One region of the Streptomyces sp. NBC_01410 genome, then DNA from elsewhere that is predicted to be linked to it. Evidence: riboswitches for the same ligand, from Rfam matches in the RefSeq annotation. Region 1 holds a riboswitch; each other region holds the start of a gene.
The links. A riboswitch is a leader RNA that binds a small molecule or an ion and turns the genes downstream of it on or off. The one in region 1 is predicted to bind cyclic di-AMP.
Positions count from the first base shown of each region.

Region 2: it holds a riboswitch for cyclic di-AMP, as region 1 does, so the genes downstream of both, OG741_RS16715 (transglycosylase family protein) here and OG741_RS36025 (transglycosylase SLT domain-containing protein) in region 1, are expected to answer to the same signal.
Region 3: it holds a riboswitch for cyclic di-AMP, as region 1 does, so the genes downstream of both, OG741_RS24415 (NlpC/P60 family protein) here and OG741_RS36025 (transglycosylase SLT domain-containing protein) in region 1, are expected to answer to the same signal.
Region 4: it holds a riboswitch for cyclic di-AMP, as region 1 does, so the genes downstream of both, tgmA (putative ATP-grasp-modified RiPP) here and OG741_RS36025 (transglycosylase SLT domain-containing protein) in region 1, are expected to answer to the same signal.

Region 1 is NZ_CP109530.1:7,926,011-7,931,727, forward strand. Features, by position in the region: gene OG741_RS36010 (amino acid adenylation domain-containing protein) at 1-1,227, shown strand, start outside; gene OG741_RS36015 (MbtH family NRPS accessory protein) at 1,224-1,415, shown strand; gene OG741_RS36020 (YncE family protein) at 1,661-2,731, shown strand; cyclic di-AMP (ydaO/yuaA leader) riboswitch at 3,186-3,348, shown strand; gene OG741_RS36025 (transglycosylase SLT domain-containing protein) at 3,353-4,150, shown strand; gene OG741_RS36030 (ATP-binding cassette domain-containing protein) at 4,231-5,717, opposite strand, start outside.
Region 2 is NZ_CP109530.1:3,671,846-3,677,562, reverse strand. Features, by position in the region: gene OG741_RS16730 (nucleoside triphosphate pyrophosphohydrolase) at 1-352, shown strand, start outside; gene OG741_RS16725 (cytochrome P450) at 349-1,755, shown strand; gene OG741_RS16720 (transglycosylase family protein) at 1,868-2,746, shown strand; cyclic di-AMP (ydaO/yuaA leader) riboswitch at 3,006-3,180, shown strand; gene OG741_RS16715 (transglycosylase family protein) at 3,184-3,840, shown strand; gene eno (phosphopyruvate hydratase) at 4,127-5,413, shown strand; gene OG741_RS16705 (septum formation initiator family protein) at 5,493-5,717, shown strand, end outside.
Region 3 is NZ_CP109530.1:5,274,763-5,280,479, forward strand. Features, by position in the region: gene OG741_RS24405 (NlpC/P60 family protein) at 1-669, opposite strand, end outside; gene OG741_RS24410 (hypothetical protein) at 1,015-1,368, shown strand; gene OG741_RS24415 (NlpC/P60 family protein) at 1,468-2,667, opposite strand; cyclic di-AMP (ydaO/yuaA leader) riboswitch at 2,670-2,832, opposite strand; gene pcrA (DNA helicase PcrA) at 3,083-5,524, shown strand; gene OG741_RS24425 (M23 family metallopeptidase) at 5,553-5,717, opposite strand, start outside.
Region 4 is NZ_CP109530.1:2,867,834-2,873,550, forward strand. Features, by position in the region: gene OG741_RS13145 (amino acid adenylation domain-containing protein) at 1-1,066, shown strand, start outside; gene OG741_RS13150 (leucyl/phenylalanyl-tRNA--protein transferase) at 1,063-1,851, shown strand; gene OG741_RS13155 (cupredoxin domain-containing protein) at 2,070-2,489, shown strand; gene tgmB (ATP-grasp ribosomal peptide maturase) at 2,504-3,436, opposite strand; gene tgmA (putative ATP-grasp-modified RiPP) at 3,447-3,659, opposite strand; cyclic di-AMP (ydaO/yuaA leader) riboswitch at 3,765-3,920, opposite strand; gene OG741_RS13170 (LysR family transcriptional regulator) at 4,417-5,322, opposite strand; partial or broken gene OG741_RS13175 (DMT family transporter) at 5,435-5,717, shown strand, end outside.

The DNA.
Region 1 (5,717 bases):
GACCAGCGGCTCGTCGCCTACATCACGGGCAGCGACGCCGTACCCGACCAGGAGACCCTGCGCGCACGCCTTGGCACACTGCTGCCCGAGTACATGGTGCCATCGGCGATCGTCCGCCTCGACGACTTCCCCCTCAGCCCCAACGGAAAGCTCGACCGCAGGGCCCTGCCCGCGCCCGCCACCGACGCGCACACCGGCGGGCGCGCGCCCCGCAACCCCACCGAGGAGACTCTGACCCGCCTCTTCGCCGAAGTCCTCGGCCTCGAACGGGTCGGCACGGACGCCGCGTTCTTCGACCTCGGCGGCACATCCCTGCTGGCCGCCCGCCTGATGTCCCGTATCCGCGAAACGCTCGGCATCAGTGCCCCGATCGGGACCCTGTTCCGCGCGCCGACCCCGGCCGCGCTCGCCGAGCGCCTCACCGACGACAACGGCCCCGACACCGCGCTGGAGGTGCTGCTGCCGCTGCGTGCGAGCGGCGAGCGCATCCCGCTGTTCGTGTTCCACCCGGCCGGCGGCATCAGCTGGTGCTACTCGGGGCTCCTCTCCGGTCTCGGCAGCGGACAGCCCGTCCACGGACTCCAGGCCCGTGGACTGATGCACGACGACGAAACCCTGCCCGCCACGATGGACGAGATGGCCGCCGACTACGTGGCGCAGATCCGCACCGTCCAGCCGCACGGCCCCTACCGGCTCCTCGGCTGGTCCGTCGGAGGCGTCATCGCCCATACCGTCGCGGTCCATCTCCAGCAGGGAGGCGAACAGGTCGACCTGCTGGCCCTCATGGACGCCTACCCCTCGGACCAGTGGCGCGACCTCGCCGGACCCACCGAGGCCGACGCGCTCAACGCCCTTCTGCGCATGGCCGGTTTCGAGGGCGGTGACGGACTCACCCGGGACGGCGTCCTCGCCACCCTGCGCCATGAGGGCAGTGCGCTCGCGGCTCTTCCCGAGCGGGTACTGACCGCCGTCCTCGGCATCGTCACCAACAACGCCCGCCTCATGCGTACCCACCGCCACCAGACCTTCGAGGGGGACCTGCTGTTCTTCACGGCAGCCGCACCCCGCGCCGAGGACTGGCTCACCCCGCACGCCTGGCGGCCGTACATGAGCGGCAGGCTCGACGAGCACAGGCTGGACTGCCTGCATCCCGAGATGACACAGCCCCGGCAGCTCGACGAGATCGCCACCGTCCTCATGGCCCGGCTGAAGGAACTCGACACATGACCCAGCCCTTCGACCCCACGGGCACGCCCGAGCCCACCCATCTCGTCCTCGTCAACGCGGCGGGGGCACGGTCCCTGTGGCCGGTATACCTGCCCGTGCCGGCCGGTTGGGCCACGGAACACGGCCCCGCCTCACACGAGGACTGTCTGCGGGCCGTGACGCCCGCGCAGTCCGCGCCGCCCGGCTGACCCGGCTGAGCGGAAAGCCGGGATACGAATTCCGGCGACCTTGCGGCGCCCCTGCCCCCTGCGGACGAATTCGGCGACCGCATTCCCGATTCCCGGCCGGAACATGTCAGCGATATGTCAGACGAGGGGGAACGACCGACAACTGACAAGCCCTGCCTTCATAGTGAGGAAGGGGCCCAGCAGGGGCGCATATTCCACGGTGCCACAAACCGGCATCCACTTCTCATTGTTCTGGAGGAACAAGCATGTCCCGCACCCGAAGCACCATTCGCCGCCGGGTCCTACTCGCCGCCGCCATAACCGCCACCTGCGCGCTCGGCCCGGCCGGCATTGCCATGGCTGCCGCCCCGGCGCAGGTGCACACGCTCCAGGCGTCCTACACGGTCGACTCCGCCCAACTGGGCCAGGGGCTCTACCAGTCCGCCTACTCCGCGCGGAACAACGTCCTGTGGGTCACCAGCTCGGTCGGATACCCCCCGGTCACCAAGACCCAGCTGCTCAAGGTGGACCCGGCGACCCTGAAGGTGAAGGCCGCCTACACGCCGCCCCTCAAGGACGAGGCCACCGGTGCGCGGGAGGCCGTCTACGGGGTGGCCGTCGACGACGTCCACAACACCGTGTGGACCACCAACACGCTCGACAACTCCCTTGCCGTCTACAGCCAGCGGACCGGCGAGCACCTGGCCTCGCTGCCCGGTGTGAAGCACGCCCGTGACGTCGTCGTCGACCAGAAGCGCAACCTGGCCTGGACCGCCGGGCTCGAGGACGGCAGCATCGTCGCCTTCGACACCCGTACATACCAGGAGAAGAAGCGCGTCACGGTCACGGGCGCGACACCCGCGGGCGTGGCCGTCGACGAGCGCACCGGCACGGTCTACGCGGCCGATCTGACCAACGGTCAGCTCATCGAGGTCTCCCCGGCATCCGACAAGCCCCGGCTGATCCCCGCCGGTAAGGGCACGATCGACGTCGCGCTGTCCGCCGACGGCCGGACCGCCTACGCCGCCAATCAGGCCAGCGGTTCCCTCGCCGTCATCGATCTGCGGGCGGGAGTGGTGCAGAAGGAGATCGCGACGGGAGCGGGCGCCCTCGCGGTCGCGACCGACGCGTGCACGGGCAACGTCTTCGTTGCGAACAGGGAATCCGGTACGACCTCGGTGGTCGACCCCCGCAAGGGACTCGTTCTCGCGAACCTCGCGACCGGTGCGAACACGGACCATGTCGTCATCACGCGCGGCACGGCCTATGTCGTCGACAAGGCGGCGGTCGGGGCCGAGGCGATGGACTCCATCCACCGCATCCGCGCGACCGGCTGACCGGCCGCAGCACCTGAGCGCTCCGGACGGCGGGCTCCGCCGGCCGGAGCGCTCTGCTCTGTCCCGGCCCGGTCCCGCGTGCGCGCCCCGAAAAGCTCCTTGATGTCCGAAAAAGCCCGCATAGGCGGTTCATCTTTATTGTTATTCGATGCCCGCATAAGAGGAACCCGGGCGAATTCCATTTATCCGGCGCGCACCGCCGCAAACCGGACTCGGTTGCCTTCCCCCTCAGTGAAATGGGTCACGTCAGGCAGCGCCCGCGCATGGCGGCGTGGCGCCCAGTCCCGTTCTGCAGAAAGAAAGTTGAGATTCTCGATCTTGCCGACCGGCGGAAATTTCTCGCGAATAATCCGCCTCGCGAATTGAAATGTGAATTCGGGACTTGTTTCGCCCGGTCTGACTCGCTTACGGTCACGACAACCCGGATGGACCGCCGAATCCTGCCGCCGTCCGGAAACCGCACCCACCCACTCACGTACGTACGGCAGGAGCGGGGGACCCAGGTAAGCCGCCGATCCGGAATACGGAACGGCTTGGGGTTAAGCCGCCGTCACAATGCGGCCGGGCATCTCCAGCCCGAACCCGACAGCTCACCTCGCAGGCGACGGAGAGGAATTCGTCATGCCCGCAAAGGGTAAGCACCGCCGTCCCAAGTCCCGTGCACTCAGCCGCGGTCTCGTCGTCGCGGGCACGGGCAGCGCCGCACTCGTCCTGCCGGTGATCGCCACGACCGCCGCCTCCGCGCAGACGGCACCGCAGTCCACTCCCGCCGCCAAGGCCTCGGCCGCTGCTCCCGCCCTCGCGAAGAAGGCCGGCGCCACGACCTACTCCGTCGTCGCGGGGGACTCCCTTTCCAAGATCGCGGACCAGCTCAACGTCAGCGGCGGCTGGAAGAAGCTCTACAAGGACAACCGCAAGGTCGTCGGTGACGACCCGCGGCTGATTCACCCGGGCCTCAAGCTGACGATCGGCAAGAAGGCCAAGGCGGCCCCCGCCGCCGACCGGGCAGACCGGGCCGAGCGGGCAGACCGCTCCAAGCGGACGACCAAGCTGACCCCGGCGAAGAGTGCCCCCGCCGCGAAGCCGAAGAAGACGTACTCCAACGACCTCGACGGCTGGATCAAGGAGTCGCTGGACGTCATGGCCAAGCACGGCATCCCCGGCAGCTACGACGGCATCCACCGCAACATCATGCGCGAGTCCTCGGGCAACCCGCTGGCCATCAACAACTGGGACTCCAACGCCGCGGCCGGAACGCCGTCCAAGGGCCTCCTTCAGGTCATCGACCCCACGTTCTTCGCCTACCACGTGCCCGGAACGTCGATGGACAGCTACGACCCGGTCGCCAACATCACCGCCGCGTGCAACTACGCCGCCGACAAGTACGGCTCGATCGACAACGTGAACGGCGCCTACTGAGCCTCACAGGTCGCGGCGGTTCACGACCACCAGGCCGAGAACCGCCGCCACGAGCGGCCGGGCCGTGCGGGCCCTTTACCTCACCGGTCCTTCGAGAGCGCGAGCAGCTCGGCGAAGAGACCCCCGGCGTGGACCAGGTCCTCGTACCGGCCCTGCTCGGTGATCCGGCCCTCCTCCATGACGATGATGCGGTCCGCCAGCCGGGTGTTCTCCAGCTGATGTGTCACCACGACCGTGATGCGGTCGGCGGAGATCGCCTTGATCGCCTCGAGGATGCCATGTTCACCGCGCGCGTCCATCTGCGACGTCGGCTCGTCCAGGATCAGTAGGGAAGGCCGCCGGTACAGAGCGCGTGAGCAGACCAGACGCTGCCACTGTCCGCCCGACAGCTCGGATCCGCCGTACAGTTCGCGCGCCAGCAGCGTGTCGAGTCCCTTGGGCAGGTCGTCGATCGCCGCGCGCATCCCCACGGCGTCGACGGCGTCCCACACCGGCCCGTCGTCGAAGGTCCGGGGCTGCCCCAGCGTGACGTTCTCCCTTGCGCGCAGGGGCCATTGGGCGAAGATCTGCGGGACCAGCCCGGTCCCCGCCCACACGGAGTCGGGGTCGGCGTCGGCGAGATCGACGTCACCCCAGGTCACCCGGCCCTTGTCGGCCAGGAAGATACCGGTGATCAGCCGCGTCAGGGTCGACTTGCCCGAGCCGTTCTCCCCGACGATCGCGACGATCTCGCCACGGCGGAGCGTGAGGGAGACATGGTCGACGGCCGGCGCCTCCTTGCCGGGGTACTGGTAGACCACCTCATCGAGCCGGATCTCCTCCACGCTCCCCGGGGCGGTCAACGCACCACGTGTGGGGGCGAGTTGCTCGGCCAGGTCGAGGAAAGACCGCATGTCGGCCAGGTACAGGCTGGTATGGAACATCGCAGCGCCGTTGATGACGAGCTGCGAGAGAGCGGCCAGCGTCGTCTGAACGGCGACAACCGCGGTCGCGGCGATGGCGATGCCGACTCGGCCGGTCATCGCGAGCCAGGCCAGTGTGGCCCAGGTGCAGAGGAGGAACAGCCCGCCGAGAGCGGAGGTGGCCAGGACGATGCGCAGCATCCGGGGCGCGATCGTGAGGGTGCGCCGGTCGATACGGTCCGACAGCGTGCGGTACCAGAACAGCAGGTAGTCGGTCATGCCGTTCGCACGGACCTCGTCGCCGTACTTGGACATTGTCGCCCACCAGCGCATCATTCCGCGGACGTTGCGGTCGGCCACATTGGCGTAGTGGGTCTCGTAGTCCACCTTGGCCGAGAGTACGGCGCCGATACCGGCCGGGAGCACGGCGAGCAACAGCAGCGGCAGCATCAGCGGGTGCATCAGCGTCAGGACACCACCGGCGGCGACCATGCGCACCAGCGCGGCCGTGAACCGCTGCGCGTCCTTCACCATCATCGTCGTGCGGACCACGCCCATCTCCGCGGCTTCCTGCCGGTCGGCGAACCCGTCCTTGCTGTAGGCGGACGCCTCGACCCGGCAGACCGCCTCGACGAGCGCGGTGTCGGCCGCCGTGGTCAGCGTGG
Region 2 (5,717 bases), 4.3 Mb from region 1:
CGTCGAGAAGCTGATCCACCGCCACCCGCATGTCTTCGGCGACGAGAGTGCCGAGACTCCGGAGGAGGTGAAGGCGCACTGGCTGCGCACGAAGGCGATCGAGAAGCAGCGCGACTCGGTGACCGACGGCGTTCCGCTTGGCCAGCCCGGTCTCGCGCTGGCGGCGAAGCTCGCGAGCCGGGTCCGTACCGCCTCACTGGACGTGGCGCTGCCCGCCGGCGACGGCATCGGCTACGAACTGCTCGGCCTCGCCATCCGCGCGGAGGCCCAGGGCGCCGACCCGGAGGCCGCGCTGCGGGCCGCCGCCCGCGCCTACCGGGACGCGATCCGTGCCGTCGAGGGCCAGGTGTGAGTACTCAGCCCGAGCTCTTCACCTGGGAGTTCGCCACCGATCCGTATCCCGCCTACGCCTGGCTGCGCGAGAACGCGCCCGTGCACCGCACCCGGCTCCCGAGCGGAGTCGAGGCATGGCTGGTGACGCGGTACGCCGATGCCCGGCAGGCCCTCGCCGACCAGCGGCTCTCGAAGAATCCCGCGCACCATGACGAGCCCGCGCACGCCAAGGGGAAGACGGGCATTCCCGGCGAGCGCAAGGCAGAGCTGATGACGCATCTGCTGAACATCGACCCGCCGGACCACACCCGGCTGCGGCGGCTGGTGTCGAAGGCGTTCACCCCGCGCGTGGTCGCCGAATTCGCCCCGCGCGTACAGGAGTTGACCGACCGGCTCATCGACGGCTTCGCGGAGAAGGGGGAGGCGGACCTGATTCACGAGTTCGCGTTCCCGCTGCCCATCTATGCCATCTGCGACATGCTCGGCGTCCCGCGCGAGGACCAGGACGACTTCCGCGACTGGGCGGGGATGATGATCCGCCACGGTGGTGGCCCGCGCGGCGGAGTCGCCCGCTCTGTGAAGAAGATGCGGAGCTATCTCGCCGAACTCATCCACCGCAAAAGGGAAGAACCCGGCGACGACCTGATCTCCGGGCTGATCCATGCGAGCGACCACGGCGAGCACCTCACCGAGAACGAGGCCGCAGCGATGGCCTTCATCCTTCTCTTCGCGGGCTTCGAGACGACGGTCAATCTCATCGGCAACGGGGTGTACGCGCTGCTGCGCAACCCAGAACAGCGCGAGCGTCTGCAGCAGTCCCTCGCCGCGGGGGAGACCCGGGGGGTGACCCCCGGATCCCCAGCGGGAAACCCCCTTCTGGCGACGGCCGTCGAGGCTGTGTCTTCCCGGGGGGTAACCCCCGGACCCCCAGCAGGAAACCCCCTTCTGGCGACGGCCGTCGAGGCTGTGTCTTCCCGGGGGGTAACCCCCGGACCCCCAGCAGGAAACCCCTTTCTGGCGACGGCCGTCGAGGAACTGCTGCGCTACGACGGCCCCGTGGAGCTCGCGACCTGGCGGTTTGCCACCGAGCCGCTGACCATCGGCGGGCAGCGGATCGCGGCGGGCGATCCCGTACTCGTCGTACTCGCTGCCGCCAACCGGGACCCGGCGCGCTTCGACGAGCCGGACATCCTCGATCTCTCCCGGCGCGACAACCAGCATCTCGGGTACGGCCACGGCATCCACTACTGCCTCGGCGCTCCGCTCGCCCGGCTGGAGGGGCAGACCGCGCTCGCGACGCTGCTCAGGAGATTGCCGGACTTGCGGCTTGCGGGCGATCCGGCCGATTTGCGGTGGCGTGGGGGCCTGATTATGCGTGGATTGCGCACTCTGCCCGTTGAGTTCGCGCCTCGGCAAACCTGACGGACTGTCAATTCTGTGACTTTCACGTGATCTCCGCTGCATCGACTTGTGATGTGCGCTCGAATGCGACTACTTTCACTGCCGTCTCAGCAGTCACGCGAAAGGCAAACGCATGCTCTCCGGCCATGGTCGCCACCGTCGTCCCCGCCAGGCTCCGGCCATTGTTGTCGCGGCAGGGGTGACGGGATCGGCCATCGCGATCCCCCTTCTCGGAGCCGGTTCGGCCTCCGCCGCCGATGCCTCCACGTGGGACCGCGTCGCCGATTGCGAGAGCGGCGGCATGTGGAGCGCCGATCTCGGCAACGGGTACTACGGCGGACTCCAGATGTCCCAGGAGACATGGCAGGCCTTCGGCGGCGCGGAGTACGCGCCCACCGCCGACCTCGCCAGCCGCTCGCAGCAGATCGCGGTCGCCGAGAAGGTCCTCGACGCGCAGGGTCCGGCCGCATGGGCCGGCTGTGCGGCGATGGCCGGGCTGCAGAACGACGGCGCCGCGACCGGCGTCGACCCGGGCACCGCACCCTCGCCCTCCCAGAGCACGGCTCCGGCGCCGACCGCGTCCACGAAGCCGACCGCCAAGCCCGCCGAGCCGTCCGCCGAGCCGTCCACCACGCCGCCCGCGGACCCGACCGGGTCGGCGACCGCGGCCCCCGATGCGGCGGCGGGCGACGGCAAGCACCGCGGTGAGGCGGCCCCTGAGGAGACCGAGCCGGACAGTGCGGACAGCGAGCGCGAAACGGGGCGCCACGCCTCCCGGGGCGACGAGCCGGCACGTACCGAAGCAGACAAGTCGGACAAGGTCGACAGTGCGGACGCCGCGCCGGGCGAGTACACCGTCCTGCCGGGCGACAGCCTCTCCGCGATCGTCGACAAGGAGAAGCTCTCCGGCGGCTGGACCGAGCTCTACGAGAAGAACCGCGAGACCGTCGGCGGCAACCCCGACCTCATCCTTCCTGGCCAGAGCCTCGATCTGGGCCTGAATCAGGAGTAGTTCGCGGCTGTATGTCCGGTTCTGCGCAAGTGAGACAAGGGTCTCTTTGTCCCAAGTGACGCATCTGCCCCGGCGGAATCACCCATTCCGCCCGTCACCTGCGGAAACGTATATGTCCTACCCGGTGAAATGGGCGATTTCTCCCCGATGTTCGTCTTTGAACATCGGGGAGTCGTGTGTCTACGGTCTGAACCGCTCGCCACCGCGGGCACCACTGACCGTCACGCCGAATCCTGCCGTCGGTCGGGGGGAGTAGTCGTCGCTCAGAGCGCCGAAGGCAGGAGCGGGGGACCCAAGGTAAGCGCCGTGCCCGGCCGTTGAGAGATCGACGGCGGAGACCGGCTTGGGGTGAAGTCGCATGCAAGACGTGCGACCGGGCAACTCACTTGGCCCGAACCCGACAGCTCACCTCGTAGGCGTCGGTGAGGAGAAGCTCCATGCTGTTTTCCGGCAAAGCCAAGCACCGTCGCCCGTCCAAGCTCACCCGCATCGCCACGCTCGCCGGTGTCACCGGCGCCGCTGTCGCCGTCCCGCTGATGGGTGCCACCTCGGCCTCCGCCGCGACCGCGTCCGAGTGGGACGCCGTCGCCCAGTGCGAGTCCGGCGGCAACTGGTCCATCAACACGGGCAACGGCTTCTACGGCGGCCTGCAGTTCACCAGCTCCACCTGGGCCGCCTACGGTGGCACCGCCTACGCCTCCCGCGCCGACCTGGCCTCCAAGGACCAGCAGATAGCCGTGGCCGAGAAGGTCCTCGCGGGTCAGGGCAAGGGTGCCTGGCCGAGCTGTGGCGTGAACCTGTCCAACACGCCGTACACCGGCGGCTCCGCCACCACGCAGCAGTCGAAGCCGGCCGCGAAGCCGGTCCAGAAGCGCGCCGAGGCCCCCACCACCCGCTCCGAGCGCCCCGCAGCCCCGAAGAAGGCAGTGAAGAAGGGCGACGGCGAGTACAAGGTCAAGGCCGGCGACACCCTCGGCAAGATCGCGAAGGCCGAGAAGGTCAAGGGCGGCTGGAAGAAGCTGTTCGAGCTGAACAAGGACATCATCAGCGACGCCGACGTCATCTTCCCGGGCCAGCAGCTCCACCTGAGCTGACCCGAGGAGCCCTGGGACTCCGGTGGACCCGGCGGACCACCGGACCCCGCGGGCCCTCATCCCCACAGCCACCCCGGCCCGGCGCGCTTTCCCCCCAGCGCGCCGGGCCGGGGTTCTGTCTGTTACCCCCAGGTAGTTCACGCGCTGTTTGTCCTGCGTCGAGTCTCTTCATGCCGTTTTTCGTCCCAGCGGGCGGGCATCTGCCGACCGATGCTCCCGCGCCGGTTAGGCTCTTGCCGCAAGGCCAAAGAGACCCTGCACTTTCAGCGTCACATCCCAGAAGGAGATGCTCGTGCCGTCCATCGACGTCGTCGTAGCCCGGGAAATCCTGGACTCCCGAGGCAATCCCACGGTCGAGGTCGAGGTTGGCCTCGACGACGGCAGCACGGGCCGTGCTGCCGTTCCGTCCGGCGCCTCCACCGGTGCGTTCGAGGCTCTTGAGCTCCGCGACGGTGACCAGAACCGCTACCAGGGCAAGGGTGTCGAGAAGGCCGTCCTCGCCGTCATCGAGCAGATCGGCCCGGAGCTCGTCGGCTACGACGCCACCGAGCAGCGCCTGATCGACCAGGCGATGTTCGACCTGGACGCCACCCCGGACAAGTCCTCGCTCGGCGCCAACGCCATCCTCGGTGTCTCGCTCGCCGTGGCGCACGCCGCTTCCGAGGCCTCCGACCTGCCGCTCTTCCGCTACCTGGGCGGCCCGAACGCGCACCTGCTGCCGGTTCCGATGATGAACATCCTGAACGGCGGCTCGCACGCCGACTCCAATGTGGACATCCAGGAGTTCATGATCGCCCCGATCGGCGCGGAGTCCTTCTCCGAAGCCCTGCGCTGGGGCGCCGAGGTCTACCACACGCTGAAGAAGGTCCTGAAGACCAAGGGCCTGTCCACCGGTCTCGGCGACGAGGGCGGCTTCGCGCCGAACCTCGAGTCGAACCGCGCCGCGCTGGACCTGATCCTCGAGGCCATCAAGGAAGCCGGTTACGCCCCCGGCAAGGACATCGCGCTCGCGCTCGACGTCGCCGCGTCCGAGTTCTACAAGGACGGCACGTACGAGTTCGAGGGCAAGTCCCGCTCGGCCGCCGAGATGACCGAGTACTACGAGGAGCTCGTCGCCTCCTACCCGCTGGTGTCCATCGAGGACCCGCTGTTCGAGGACGACTGGGCCGGCTGGAAGGTCCTCACCGACAAGCTGGGCACCAAGGTCCAGATCGTCGGCGACGACCTCTTCGTCACCAACCCGGAGCGCCTGGCCCGCGGCATCGAGGACGGCGCGGCCAACGCCCTGCTCGTCAAGGTCAACCAGATCGGTTCGCTGACCGAGACCCTGGACGCCGTGGAGCTCGCCCAGCGCAGCGGCTTCAAGTGCATGATGTCCCACCGCTCCGGCGAGACCGAGGACGTCACCATCGCCGACCTGGCCGTCGCCACCAACTGCGGCCAGATCAAGACCGGCGCCCCGGCCCGCTCCGAGCGCGTCGCCAAGTACAACCAGCTGCTGCGCATCGAGGAGATCCTCGACGACGCCGCGGTGTACGCGGGCCGCTCGGCGTTCCCGCGCTTCAAGGGCTGACCAGCCCGTCGTCCGTACGTCCCCGGCCGCGGTCCCGTACCGTGTCCGGGGACGTACGTACGTAATGGGGAGGCGGGACATGGCCGGGAAGGACCGCGATCGGTTCTCCACCGCGACCAGGATTCGGCTGCTCGGTGAGCAGACCGCCGCTCGCGTCTACCGCTCCCAGAGCCGCCGCCAGGCCCGCCGCTCCCGGCTGACCGGACGCGCGGCCTTCCTGACGCTGGTGGTCTGCTCGCTGGTCGTCGCGCTCGCCTATCCGATGCGGCAGTACGTGTCGCAGCGCGCCGACATCGCCGACGAG
Region 3 (5,717 bases), 2.7 Mb from region 1:
CGCGGCGTCCCCGTAGCCTCCGTTGGACGTCCCCTGGGAGCTGTCGTAGGAGGCGCGCTGCGCGGCAGTGAGCTGGTCCAGCAGGCGTTCGGCGGCCGAGAGCTTCTTCTGGACGGTGGCCTTGTGCCTGGCCAGTTCGGTCTGCCGGGCTGTGAGCGCGCCCATCCGCTCGCCCGCCTCGGCCCGCAACCGGGCGATGTCCACGAGCTGTTGGTGCACTCCGGCGATGGCGTCGGCCTGACGGGTGCCGACCCGCTCGGCGAGCGCGGCCCGCTCCAGATACTCGTCCGGGTCGGAGGTCAGCGCGAGCTGCAGCGCCGGGTCGATGCCGCCCGCGCGGTACTGGGCGGTGGCGATCGAACCGAGCGCGTTGCGTGAGGTGTTGAGCGCCTCGGTCCTGCGGGCGGCCTCGTCGCGCAGCTCGTCCAGCGACCTGCGGGCGCCCGCGGTCTGTTCCTTGGCCCCGTTGTACTTCTCGGTGGCGGCCTCGGCCTCCTCGTAGAGCTTGTCGACCTTGGCCTTGACCTGTGCGGGGGTGAGGGCGGGCTCGGCAAGTGCGGTGCCGTTGAATGCGGTGGCTGTTGCGGCGCCTGCAAGCGCGAGGGTGGCGGCGGTCCGGGCCGCGGGCCCGGTGAGCGGATGCTGCTTCGGTTTCCGGTGCGCTGCCACGAGGGCGTCCACGTCCTTCTGTCGTGCCTGCGGTACGAGCCCGAGTCCGACGGCGGTCCGCACAGGGGGAGCGGTCCGCCGCCGGATCTCTCGGCGGTGGTGGCCGACGGCCGCCCGGGAGCTCGGCGGCGGTGGGGAGTCGGTCACCTGCGGAAGGACGCTAGACCTGGCGGTCACGGGGGAGGGGCGCAAGGACCGGTTTTGCCCGAAGGTGGACACCCTGGGCCGGTTTCTGGGAGCGGACCTGATGGCACCGGCCCGACCCCGCTACCGCTGTGACCGATGCGGCGAATGAGGCACACCTGCCCAAAGGGCGGTGGTATGGGGATCGTTAGGCTCCGCCTCATGGACGTACTCATCAATGTCTTCGTCGCCCTGCACATCATCGGTATCGCGTCGCTGCTCGGCGGTTTCCTCACCCAGATGAAGGCCATGGGGGCGGGCACGGCCCGCTTCAGCCCTGCGATGCTTCACGGCGCGCTGACGATGCTGGTCACCGGCGTGGTGCTGGTGGGCCTGAACCAGGCGGACGACCAGCCGGTGAACAGCCTGAAGATCGGGATCAAGCTGGCCGTGCTGGTGGTCATCCTGGGCCTCGTCTACGTCAAGCGGGACGAGGAGAAGGTCGACAAGGCGCTGTTCGGCGCGGTGGGCGGGCTGACGATCGCGAACATCTTCATCGCGACGCTCTGGACCTGATGCCCGGATGTCCGCGGTGCGCCACGGTGCGTCGGGGTGCGCCGGGCATGAGAACGCCCGGGCGCGCTTCGGAAGCCCGGGCGTTCGGCTGCTGCGGTGCTACGCGGGGCGCACGCTGCCGTAGATCGGCATGTAGTAGATCGACTCCTCGCGGACGTTCGTACCGGGCTTCGGCGCGTGGATCATCATGCCGTCGCCGATGTAGATGCCGACGTGGCTGACGTCGTCGTAGAAGAAGACCAGGTCGCCCGGGAGCAGATCCTTCGTCGCGACCCGCGTGCCCACGTTCACCTGGTCCCAGGTGGTGCGCGGCAGGTCCACGCCGGCCGCCTTCCAGGCGGCCTGGGTCAGCCCCGAGCAGTCGTACGAACTCGGGCCGGACGCTCCCCAGACGTACGGCTTGCCGATCTGGGCGCGGGCGAAGGCGAGGACCTTGTCGGCCTTGGCCGCGTAGGTGCTGTCGGCGGTTCCGGTGCTTGTACCGGTGCCAGTGCTGGTGCCGGTGTCCGTGCCCGTCCCGGTGCTGGTGTCCTGGCTCTGCGCCGCCTCCTGCTGCTGCCGCGCCGCCTCTGCCGCCGCCTCCTTGGCGCGGGCCTCCGCCTCCGCCTTGGCCTGTGCCTCGGCCTTGAGGCGGGCCTCCTCCTGCTTCTGGCGCTCGAGCGCGGCGAGCCGTTCCTTCTCCTCGGCGGTCAGCTTCGACAGCAGCGCCCGTGCCTCGGCGAGCTTCGCCTGGACTTCTTGCTTGCTGCTGCGCAGGGCCTTCTGCGAGAGCGTGAGCGACTCGAGCTTCTCGGTCGCCGCAGCGCGCTGCTTGGCGTCCGCGGCCCGCTGGGTCTCGTAGTCGTCGATCACCGTGCGCTGACGGTCGGTCATCCGGTCCATCAGCTGCGTCTGGTCGAAGTACGCCTGCGGGCTGTCCGCGAAGAGCAGCGCGGCGGTCGGCGTGACGGCTCCCGTGCGGTACTGCGTGGCCGCGTAGTTGCCCAGCACTCTGCGCGACTCGTTCAGCTTCTCGGTACGCGTGGCGGCATCGTCGAGCAGCTCGTCGACCTCGGCCCGCTTCGCGTCGGTGGATTCCTTGGCCTTGTTGTACTTCTCGGTCGCGGTGCCGGCCTGCCGGTACAGGTCGTCGACCTTCTTCTGCACCTCCTCGATGGAGGGCTTCGGCTCGGTCGGCGCGGCATTGGCGCTCTGCGTCGACAGCAGCGTGACGCCGGCGATGGCTGCCGTCGTGAGCCCGACGGCGGGTGAGGTCGTGGTACGGCTGCGTTCCTTGCGATGCGACGCCAAGGCCGGCATCTCCTTCTTCCGTGGACCGCCTACCGGGTTAGCTGTCGGGTTCGGGCGGAACGGAAGATCGCCCTACGGACCGGATGGGTGCGGTCCGATTCACCCCGGTTGTGCATGGTGGGTCCCCGGTTCCGAACTTCCTTGCGGAAAGCCCGAATTCGGCGCAGGCTGCCCGATGTGGCGCGGATCGCCAGGGGGATACGGGCCGCCTGGTCGAGCACCGTAGCCAACTCGTGTGGTCGCTGTGAAGGTTGATGTTCGATATGCCCGATACATTTTCGTGACCTTGCCGATCGGCGGACCCGTACGTTCCGGAAGGTGACCCGGCGACATGGCCGGATCACGCAGGGTTGCGAAGGTCACGCAGGGTGGTGGCCGGATGCGGCGGCAAGCTGTCAGTGCGGCGGCCTAGACTCGTAGAGCGATGAGCAGCCTCTTTGACGACAGCTTCCTGGCGGACCTCCAGCCCAGCTCGGAGCACCCTCCGCCGCCGCCCGAGGACCCGGCCCCGGAGGAGATGCCCGACGATCTCTTCCAGGGTGCCTTCGACGTGCCCCCGGCCCGGGATCCGTACCACCGCGACGGCGCCCCGCGCACCGTCGTGGACCCCGCCGCCCTCCTCGAAGGGCTGAACGAACAGCAGCGCGCCGCCGTCGTGCACACCGGCTCGCCGCTGCTCATCGTCGCCGGGGCCGGATCCGGCAAGACCCGGGTGCTGACCCACCGGATCGCGTATCTGCTGGGGACGCGCAGCGTTCACCCCGGCCAGATACTGGCGATCACCTTCACCAACAAGGCCGCCGGCGAGATGAAGGAGCGCGTCGAGCAACTCGTCGGGCCGCGCGCCAACGCCATGTGGGTGTCCACCTTCCACAGCGCGTGCGTCCGCATCCTGCGCCGGGAGTCCAAGAGGCTCGGCTTCACCTCGTCGTTCTCGATCTACGACGCGGCGGACTCGAAGCGGCTGATGGCGCTGGTCTGCCGGGACCTCGATCTCGACCCCAAGAAGTTCCCGCCGAAGGCCTTCAGCGCCAAGATCTCGAACCTGAAGAACGAGCTGATCGACGAGGAGACCTTCGCCGACCAGGCTGCCGACGGTTTCGAGAAGACGCTCGCCGAGGCGTACCGCATGTACCAGGGCAGGCTGCGCGAGGCCAACGCCCTGGACTTCGACGACATCATCATGACGACGGTGCATCTGCTCCAGGCGTTCCCGGACGTCGCCGAGCACTACCGGCGACGTTTCCGCCATGTCCTGGTGGACGAGTACCAGGACACCAACCACGCTCAGTACACGCTCGTACGCGAGCTGGTGGGGACGGGGTACGAGGACCTGCCGCCTGCCGAGCTCTGTGTCGTCGGCGACGCCGACCAGTCGATCTACGCCTTCCGCGGCGCGACCATCCGCAACATCCTCCAGTTCGAGGAGGACTACCCGGACGCGACGACGATCCTGCTGGAGCAGAACTACCGCTCGACGCAGACGATCCTCTCCGCCGCCAACGCGGTCATCGAGCGGAACGAAAGCCGCCGCCCCAAGAACCTGTGGACGAACGCGGGCGCGGGCGCGCAGATCACCGGCTATGTCGCCGACACCGAGCACGACGAGGCGCAGTTCGTCGCCGACGAGATCGACCGGCTGACGGACGCGGGCGACGCGAAGGCGGGCGACGTCGCCGTCTTCTACCGTACGAACGCTCAGTCCCGTGTCTTCGAAGAGATCTTCATCCGCGTCGGACTGCCGTACAAGGTCGTCGGCGGAGTGCGCTTCTACGAGCGCAAGGAGGTCCGGGATGTACTGGCGTATCTGCGGGTCCTCGCCAATCCGGAGGACAACGTCCCGCTGCGCCGGATCCTGAACGTCCCCAAGCGCGGCATCGGCGAGCGCGCCGAGGCGATGATCGACGCACTCGCGCTGCGCGAGAAGATCACCTTCCCGCAGGCGCTGCGCCGCGTCGACGAGGCGTACGGCATGGCGTCCCGCTCCGCGAATGCCGTCAAGCGCTTCAACGTGCTGATGGAGGAACTTCGTACGGTCGTCGACTCGGGCGCCGGCCCGGCGGTGGTGCTGGAGGCCGTCCTGGAGCGCACCGGCTATCTCGCCGAGCTGCAGGCTTCGACCGACCCGCAGGACGAGACGCGTATCGAGAACCTCCAGGAACTGGCCGCCGTGGCCCTGGAGTTCGAGCAGGACCGCGCAGAGGAAGAGGGCGCGGGCACGCTCGCCGAATTCCTCGAGAAGGTCGCGCTCGTCGCCGACTCCGACCAGATCCCCGACGAGGACGAGGACGGCTCCGGCGTCATCACGCTGATGACGCTGCACACCGCCAAGGGCCTCGAGTTCCCCGTGGTGTTCCTGACGGGCATGGAGGACGGCGTCTTCCCGCACATGCGCGCCCTCGGCCAGGCGAAGGAGCTGGAGGAGGAGCGGCGGCTCGCCTACGTCGGCATCACGCGTGCCCGCGAGCGTCTGTATCTGACACGGTCGTCGATGCGCAGCGCCTGGGGCCAGCCCTCGTACAACCCGCCCTCGCGCTTCCTGGAGGAGATCCCGGGGCAGCACCTGGAGTGGAAGCGGACCGGCCCGATGGCCGCGCCCGCGGGGCCCACCTCCGGCATCACGTCGTCGCTCTCGTCCTCGCGCTCCCGCTCGGGTGGCGGTGCGTCGGGCTTCGCCACGCGGCGTGCGAGCGACAAGCCGGTGATCTCGCTGTCGGTCGGTGACCGGGTCACGCACGACCAGTTCGGACTGGGGACCGTGGTGGAGGTGACGGGGTCGGGCTCGGACGCGCAGGCGACGGTCGACTTCGGGGACACCAAGCCGAAGCGGCTGCTGCTGCGGTACGCGCCGGTCGAGAAGTTGTGAGGCTGTGGCCTAGGGCGTGTTTTAGGCCCTAGGCGGGGTCGAGGCCGTGGCTGCGAAGCCACGGCAGCGGGTCTATGGCCGAGCCGCCGCCGGGCCGGACCTCGAAGTGGAGGTGCGGTCCGGTGGAGTTGCCGGAATTGCCGGAGTACGCGATGACGTCACCGGCCTTGACCGAACCGGAGCGGATCTTGGT
Region 4 (5,717 bases), 5.1 Mb from region 1:
CCTGTGTCTGGTCAGGGCCTCCGACGAGCTCGACGGCATGGAGAGGATCCGCGCGAGTCACAAGCGGTACGTCCTCAGCGATCTGTCCAGCGAGCGTGTCCAGCCGGTCGTCGGCGACCTGGCCAAGCCCGGACTGGGGCTGCCTCCCGGCCTGTTCGAGGAGCTGGGGTCGACCATCGACGCCGTCTACCACTTCGGCGGCCAGGTCAACTTCATCTACCCGTACCACGAGTTGCGCGCGGCCAACGTCGAGGGAACATACGAGATCATCCGCCTCGCCGCCGACAGGGCAGTCCCCGTCCACTTCACCTCCAGCATGGCGGTGCTCGCCGGATTCGGGCCGGCCGGGGTGCGCGAGGTGACAGAGAGCACGCCGCTTCGCTTCCCGGACTATCTGTCGGTGGGATACGTGGAGGCCAAATGGGTCGGCGAGGCGCTGCTGAAGAAGGCGTCCGATGCGGGCCTGCCAGTCGCCATCTACCGCCTGATGGACATCACGGGCGGCAGCGGAACCAGCGTGATGAACACCAGCAGCGAGTTGGCCGCCCTCTTCGGCTTCATCGCGCGGACCGGGCTGTGCCCTGACGTCCGGCTGACGCTGGACTTCCTGCCGGCCGACCACCTCGCCCGCGCGATCGGACACATCTCCACCCACCATCCCGCACGCGGCGAGGTCTACCACCTCACCAACCCCCGTTCCACGCTGCTGCATTCACTCGCCGAGCGCCTGCGCCAGCGCGGTTACCCGGTCCAGGAGATCCCCTACGCCGAGTGGATAGCCGTTCTGGTGAAGTACGCGGCCGGGCACCCCACCGACCCGATAACCCCGTTCGTCCCGCTCTTCGTCGACCGTTGCAGCCGCGCCGACATCACCGTGAGCGAGATGTACTTCCAGGGCGTTTTCCCGGAGTTCACCCGCGACAACGCGGAACGGGCGCTGACGGACGCCGGGATCGACATTCCGCCGGTGGACGCGGAGATGATGGACCGCTTCATCGACTACCTTTCCCAGGCCGACTACGTCCGGCCCGGGAACAGCCAAGGGCACGGAGCGTCACGGTGGTGAACCGATGCCCCGACTGGGAGGCGCTGGACGTACGCAAAGCGGCGCCCGACGGTCCGGTGGCCTTCTCCGCCGACCTCAGTCCCGCCAGCCTCCTGGCGGCATACCGCGCCGGGGTCTATCCGTTCCCGGCGTCCGACGAGTACACCCGCGTCCTCAACGAGGTGGTCTTCGCCGATCAGGTCGAAGAGGGCCACATCCCGCTCGTGGGGGAGGAATCGGCCGATCCCTACGCCGTCTCCTGGTGGTCGCCCGACCCCAGGCCGGTACTGCCCGTCTCGGCCGCGCACCTGAGCCGGAGCCTCGCCCGGCGGGTGCGCAACCAGCTGCCGTGGTCGACGAGCCTGGACCAGAGGTTCGAGCAGGTCGTCCGCGAATGCGGCGCCGACCGCGACCCCCTGTGGCTCACCGAAGAGCTGATCGCAAGCTTGATCCGCCTGCAGGAGCTGGGTCATGCCCACAGCGTCGAGGTGTGGGAGGACGGCGATGTGGTCGGCGGCGTCTTCGGCCTCCAGGTCGGACCGGTCTTCAGCATGGACTCGATGTTCTTCCACCGTCCCGGTGCCTCGAAGGTCGCGGTGTCCGACCTCGCGGCGCGCTTCGCAGAGGCGGGCGGCGCGCTGCTCGACGCGCAGCGGGACAGCCCGCACGTCCGCGGCCTCGGCGCCCATCTCGTACCGCGCGAGCAATACGTGCGGGACCTGCGCGGCACCGCGCCGGGCAGCCTCCCGATACCCACCGCCACCTTGCCGGCCGGCCGCCTCGCCCAGCCGAGGGGACCGGGCTGACCGCGCCCGTCGCGTCGCTCACCCATTGGGTGAACCATGTCGGCGCTCCCCCGCCCGCCCGGGATGAAGCGCGGCTCCCGTCGGCATTCAGGTGAACGGCACCGCGACTGGCGGTACCGCCCTGGCGAGCGCCACCGAGGACGGCGAACCTGAATGCGGCGGCCGATCACCAGCCGCGCCCAGACCACGGCATCCCTCGTCGGAAAGGTCCGCCCGGCATGTCACTCACCTATCCGGACCGGGTCCACACCGCCCTCAGGGTGGGCGGAGCCTGCGTCCTGCTTGCCCTGGCCGGCTGTTCGAGCAACGGCGACGGCAACGGCAATGACACCGCCACCCCCGCAACCACCAGCGCCTCATCCGCCCCAAGCACCTCCAACGTCGGCGCGGCGAACATCGCGATCAAGAACTTCACCTTCATCCCGGCGACACTTCAGGTACGCCCCGGAACGAAGGTCATCGTCGAGAACCAGGACTCGGTCACGCACACCCTGACCGCCACCGGGGACAAGCCATTCGACACCGGCGACATCGATCCCGGCGAAACAGCCACCTTCATCGCTCCGTCCACATCCGGCAGCTATCCCTACATCTGCACCATCCACACGAACATGAAAGGCACCCTCACCGTGAGCTGACGCCCCGGGTCGGCTCACACCGCAGGACCCAAAGCCAGCCAGGCTGCGACGGCTTCGGCGATGGGCTGACCGGTCTCCAGTTGGACGAAGCCGAACTGCCCGCCCTGATTGCACTCCAGGAACCACCAGGTGCCGTCACCGTCCTCAGCGAAGTCGAAGGCGCCGTACGCGAGCTGGGCGAGCGACATATAGGCGCCGACCGCCTTCGCGATGCGGGTGGGTACCTCGGCCGGAGCCCAGGCACCGCCGTTGTCGGCGAAACGCCAGTCCACCTCGTCCGGGTCGGACGCCCGCCGCGCGGCGAACAGCTCGTCCCCCACACAGGTCAGCCGGATGTCCGCACGCTTGGGCACGCGCTGCTGCAGGAGCGTGGGGCCGGCGGTCACCGCGCCGAAGTCGGCGTCCGGCCCGACGGGGGTGGTGGGCAGTGCCAGCGCCGGGTCGCCGGGATGCGCTCCCGAAACCGGCTTCACGACGAGGTCCGGGTACTGGGCGGCGAACTCGCGCGCAACCCGCGGAAAGCCGGTGATCAGCGTGGGGGGTACGGCGAAGCCGCTGCGGTGGGCGACGCGCAGCTGCCACGGTTTCCAGCGGGCCTGCGCGGCGGCCGCCGGATGGTTCATCCAGCGCACCCCTGTGCAGTTCAGCGTTCCGTACAGGGCCTGTTCGGCCTCGGCGGTGAGCCATGCGGACTGATGGGCGGCACGCGCTGCCGGACGGCCGGGCCTGCGTACCCAGACCGAGCGCAGTCCGCTCATGCTCACCACACGACCACCGGCCGACAGGTGCCCGTCGAAGTCGCCCCGCACGTATTCGGCCGACACGGCAACCTGGCCCGGGAGATCGGCAGGATCCAGGCGTACGACCGGGACTCCCGCTCCATCCAGGACGGACACCACCATGTCCGCGGTCACGTCCTCCTCGCAGGTCAGTACGAGCACGGTCATGGGGCGACCGTCAGTCATCGAAGTGCGTCTGGGAACCGGCGGTGGACGTGGTGGTGCCGCACGCCAGCAGCAGGTCGCGGTCGCTGATGGCCGGGCGGCCGTCGGGCAGGACGTTCAACTGACGCAGGGGGTCATAGGCGTAGGGGACCACGGCCGGCGGGTTCACGGCGGGCCGGGCGTAGTTCAGTGCGAACGGTCTCGCGTCCCAGCCCGTCGAGACCACGGTGCCGCCGGTTGCTGCGGTTTCGGCGTCGATGGGGCCGTCGAGCCGGCGGGTGGTGGCGTGGGGGTGTGGGACGCGGTGTCTTCCGACTGCGGATATCACGGTGGCTCCTACTCCGAACGCCTGCGAGGTGAGCTGTCGGGTTCGGGCTGGAGAGTTGCCCGGCCGTGGTTCTCACGGCTTCACCCCAAGCCGCCGGATACGCGTTGTCCCGTACGGCGCAAGTGGGTCCCCCGCTCCTGCCTGCGGTGTGGTGATGTGCTGCCGCGCGCCGGGGGCAGGATTCGGCGGTCCGGCCGCGCGGTGTTCGACTTCTCCGAACGCCGAGCACGTTAGGGGGACCTTGTGTTCGAGCACAAGGTCTCCACAAGCGGACTTGCATCAACTGGCTTTTCCTACAGGGGAGTTCGTGATATGTACGCCCGGTACCCCCGGTAAGGGGGGATGCGTGCAGGCGTTTGCGTGTGGACAATCCAGGCTGCTATGACGGTGTCGACCCGCGACCACAGCGCGTCTGGCGGGCGGCCATCGGCTGCGTCCCGCGCGGCGGCTGGGTGAAGTGGCGGGGTGGAGGCCGAGCAACTGGCGGACCCCGACCAGGTGCGGATCAGCGCCCGGCAGCACGGCAAGGAGATCTTCGCCAGCGTGGTCACCTCACCCTGGCCGCCGTACCCAGCGCGCACGGCGCCTGACATGCGCCCCTTACGCCCCCGCCGCAGACCCGCACCCCGTAGGCCGCGGTCAGTCCGACCGGGGCTCATCGGGCGGGGTCGGCGGTGGCGGCCGCGTCCCGCAGCGCGTCCAACAGGCCGCGCAGGGCCGGCTGTTCGAGGGCGGTCTCCCGGGCGGCGGCCGAGATCACCCGGAGCGGCTCGGGGTTGCGGACCGGGCGCACGACGACACCGGGGTGCTGGTTGCGCAGCCCGAGCCGCGGCATCAGACCCACGCCGAGACCGGCCGCGACGAAGCCCTGCGCGGTGGCGTAGTCCTCGCTCTGGATGACGAAGTCGGGGCTGAAGCCGGCCGCCGCGCAGGAGTCGATGACGGGTTCGAGGCAGGGGCCGGGGGGCTCGCTGCCGACCCACTGCTCACCGGACAACTCGTGCAGGTCGATCACCTCCTTGCCGGCGAGCGGATGGCCGTGGGGCAGTACGGCCGCGTACGGGTCGTCGAGGAGGTGGACGAGCCGGAAGCCGTTGCCTGTGCGGTGCTGCGCCTGGACGACCACGGCCAGGTCGGCCCGGCCCCGCGCCACCTCCTGGAACGGGTCCTCCGGGTCGGTGAGTTCGAGGTCGACGCGGACGCCGGGGTGCTCGGCGCGGAGTCTGGCCAGGGCGGGCGCCACCAGCGTGGAGCCGGCCGTGGCGAAGTAGCGGACCGACAGCCGGCCGGTGCGTCCGGCGCGGAGGTCGGCGAGCGCGGTCTCCGCCTGGGCGACCGCCGAGCCGATCAGCGCCGCGTGCTCGGTGAGCAGCAGCCCGGCCGCCGTGGGGCGCACCCCGCGGCCGACCCGCTCGAGCAGCGCCGTACCTGCCTGTTTCTCCAGCGCCGCCACCTGCTGGCTGACGGCGGACGGGGTGTAGCCCAAGTGGGCCGCGGCGGCGGTGACCGTACCGCTGGTGACCACCGCGCGCAGGACCTGCAGTCGCTTCACATCAAGCATGTAGCACAGGTTAACAGTATGAGTAGAACCATTTGCTTGTCCTCAAATCTTAGCTGAGGCACCTTCGTAGGACAGCGACGAGAAACCCACCGAACGAGAATGGGGAAACGCCATGAGCGACAACAGCGGTGCGCGGGGCCTGTGGGGTGGATTACGGGTGGCCGTGCTCGCCCTGCTGTGGGGCTCGACCTTCCTCTGGACCGAGCTGGCGCTGCGCGGGCTCTCCCCGCTCCAGGTCACGCTCGCGCGCTGTGTCCTCGGTGCGCTCGTCCTCGTCGTCGCCTGCTACGCGACGGGGCACCGGCTGCCGAGAGGCGTCGCCGCCTGGCGGCACATCGTCGTCGCGGCCTTCTTCTGCAACGCCCTGCCGTTCGCCCTGTTCAGCGTGGGCCAGC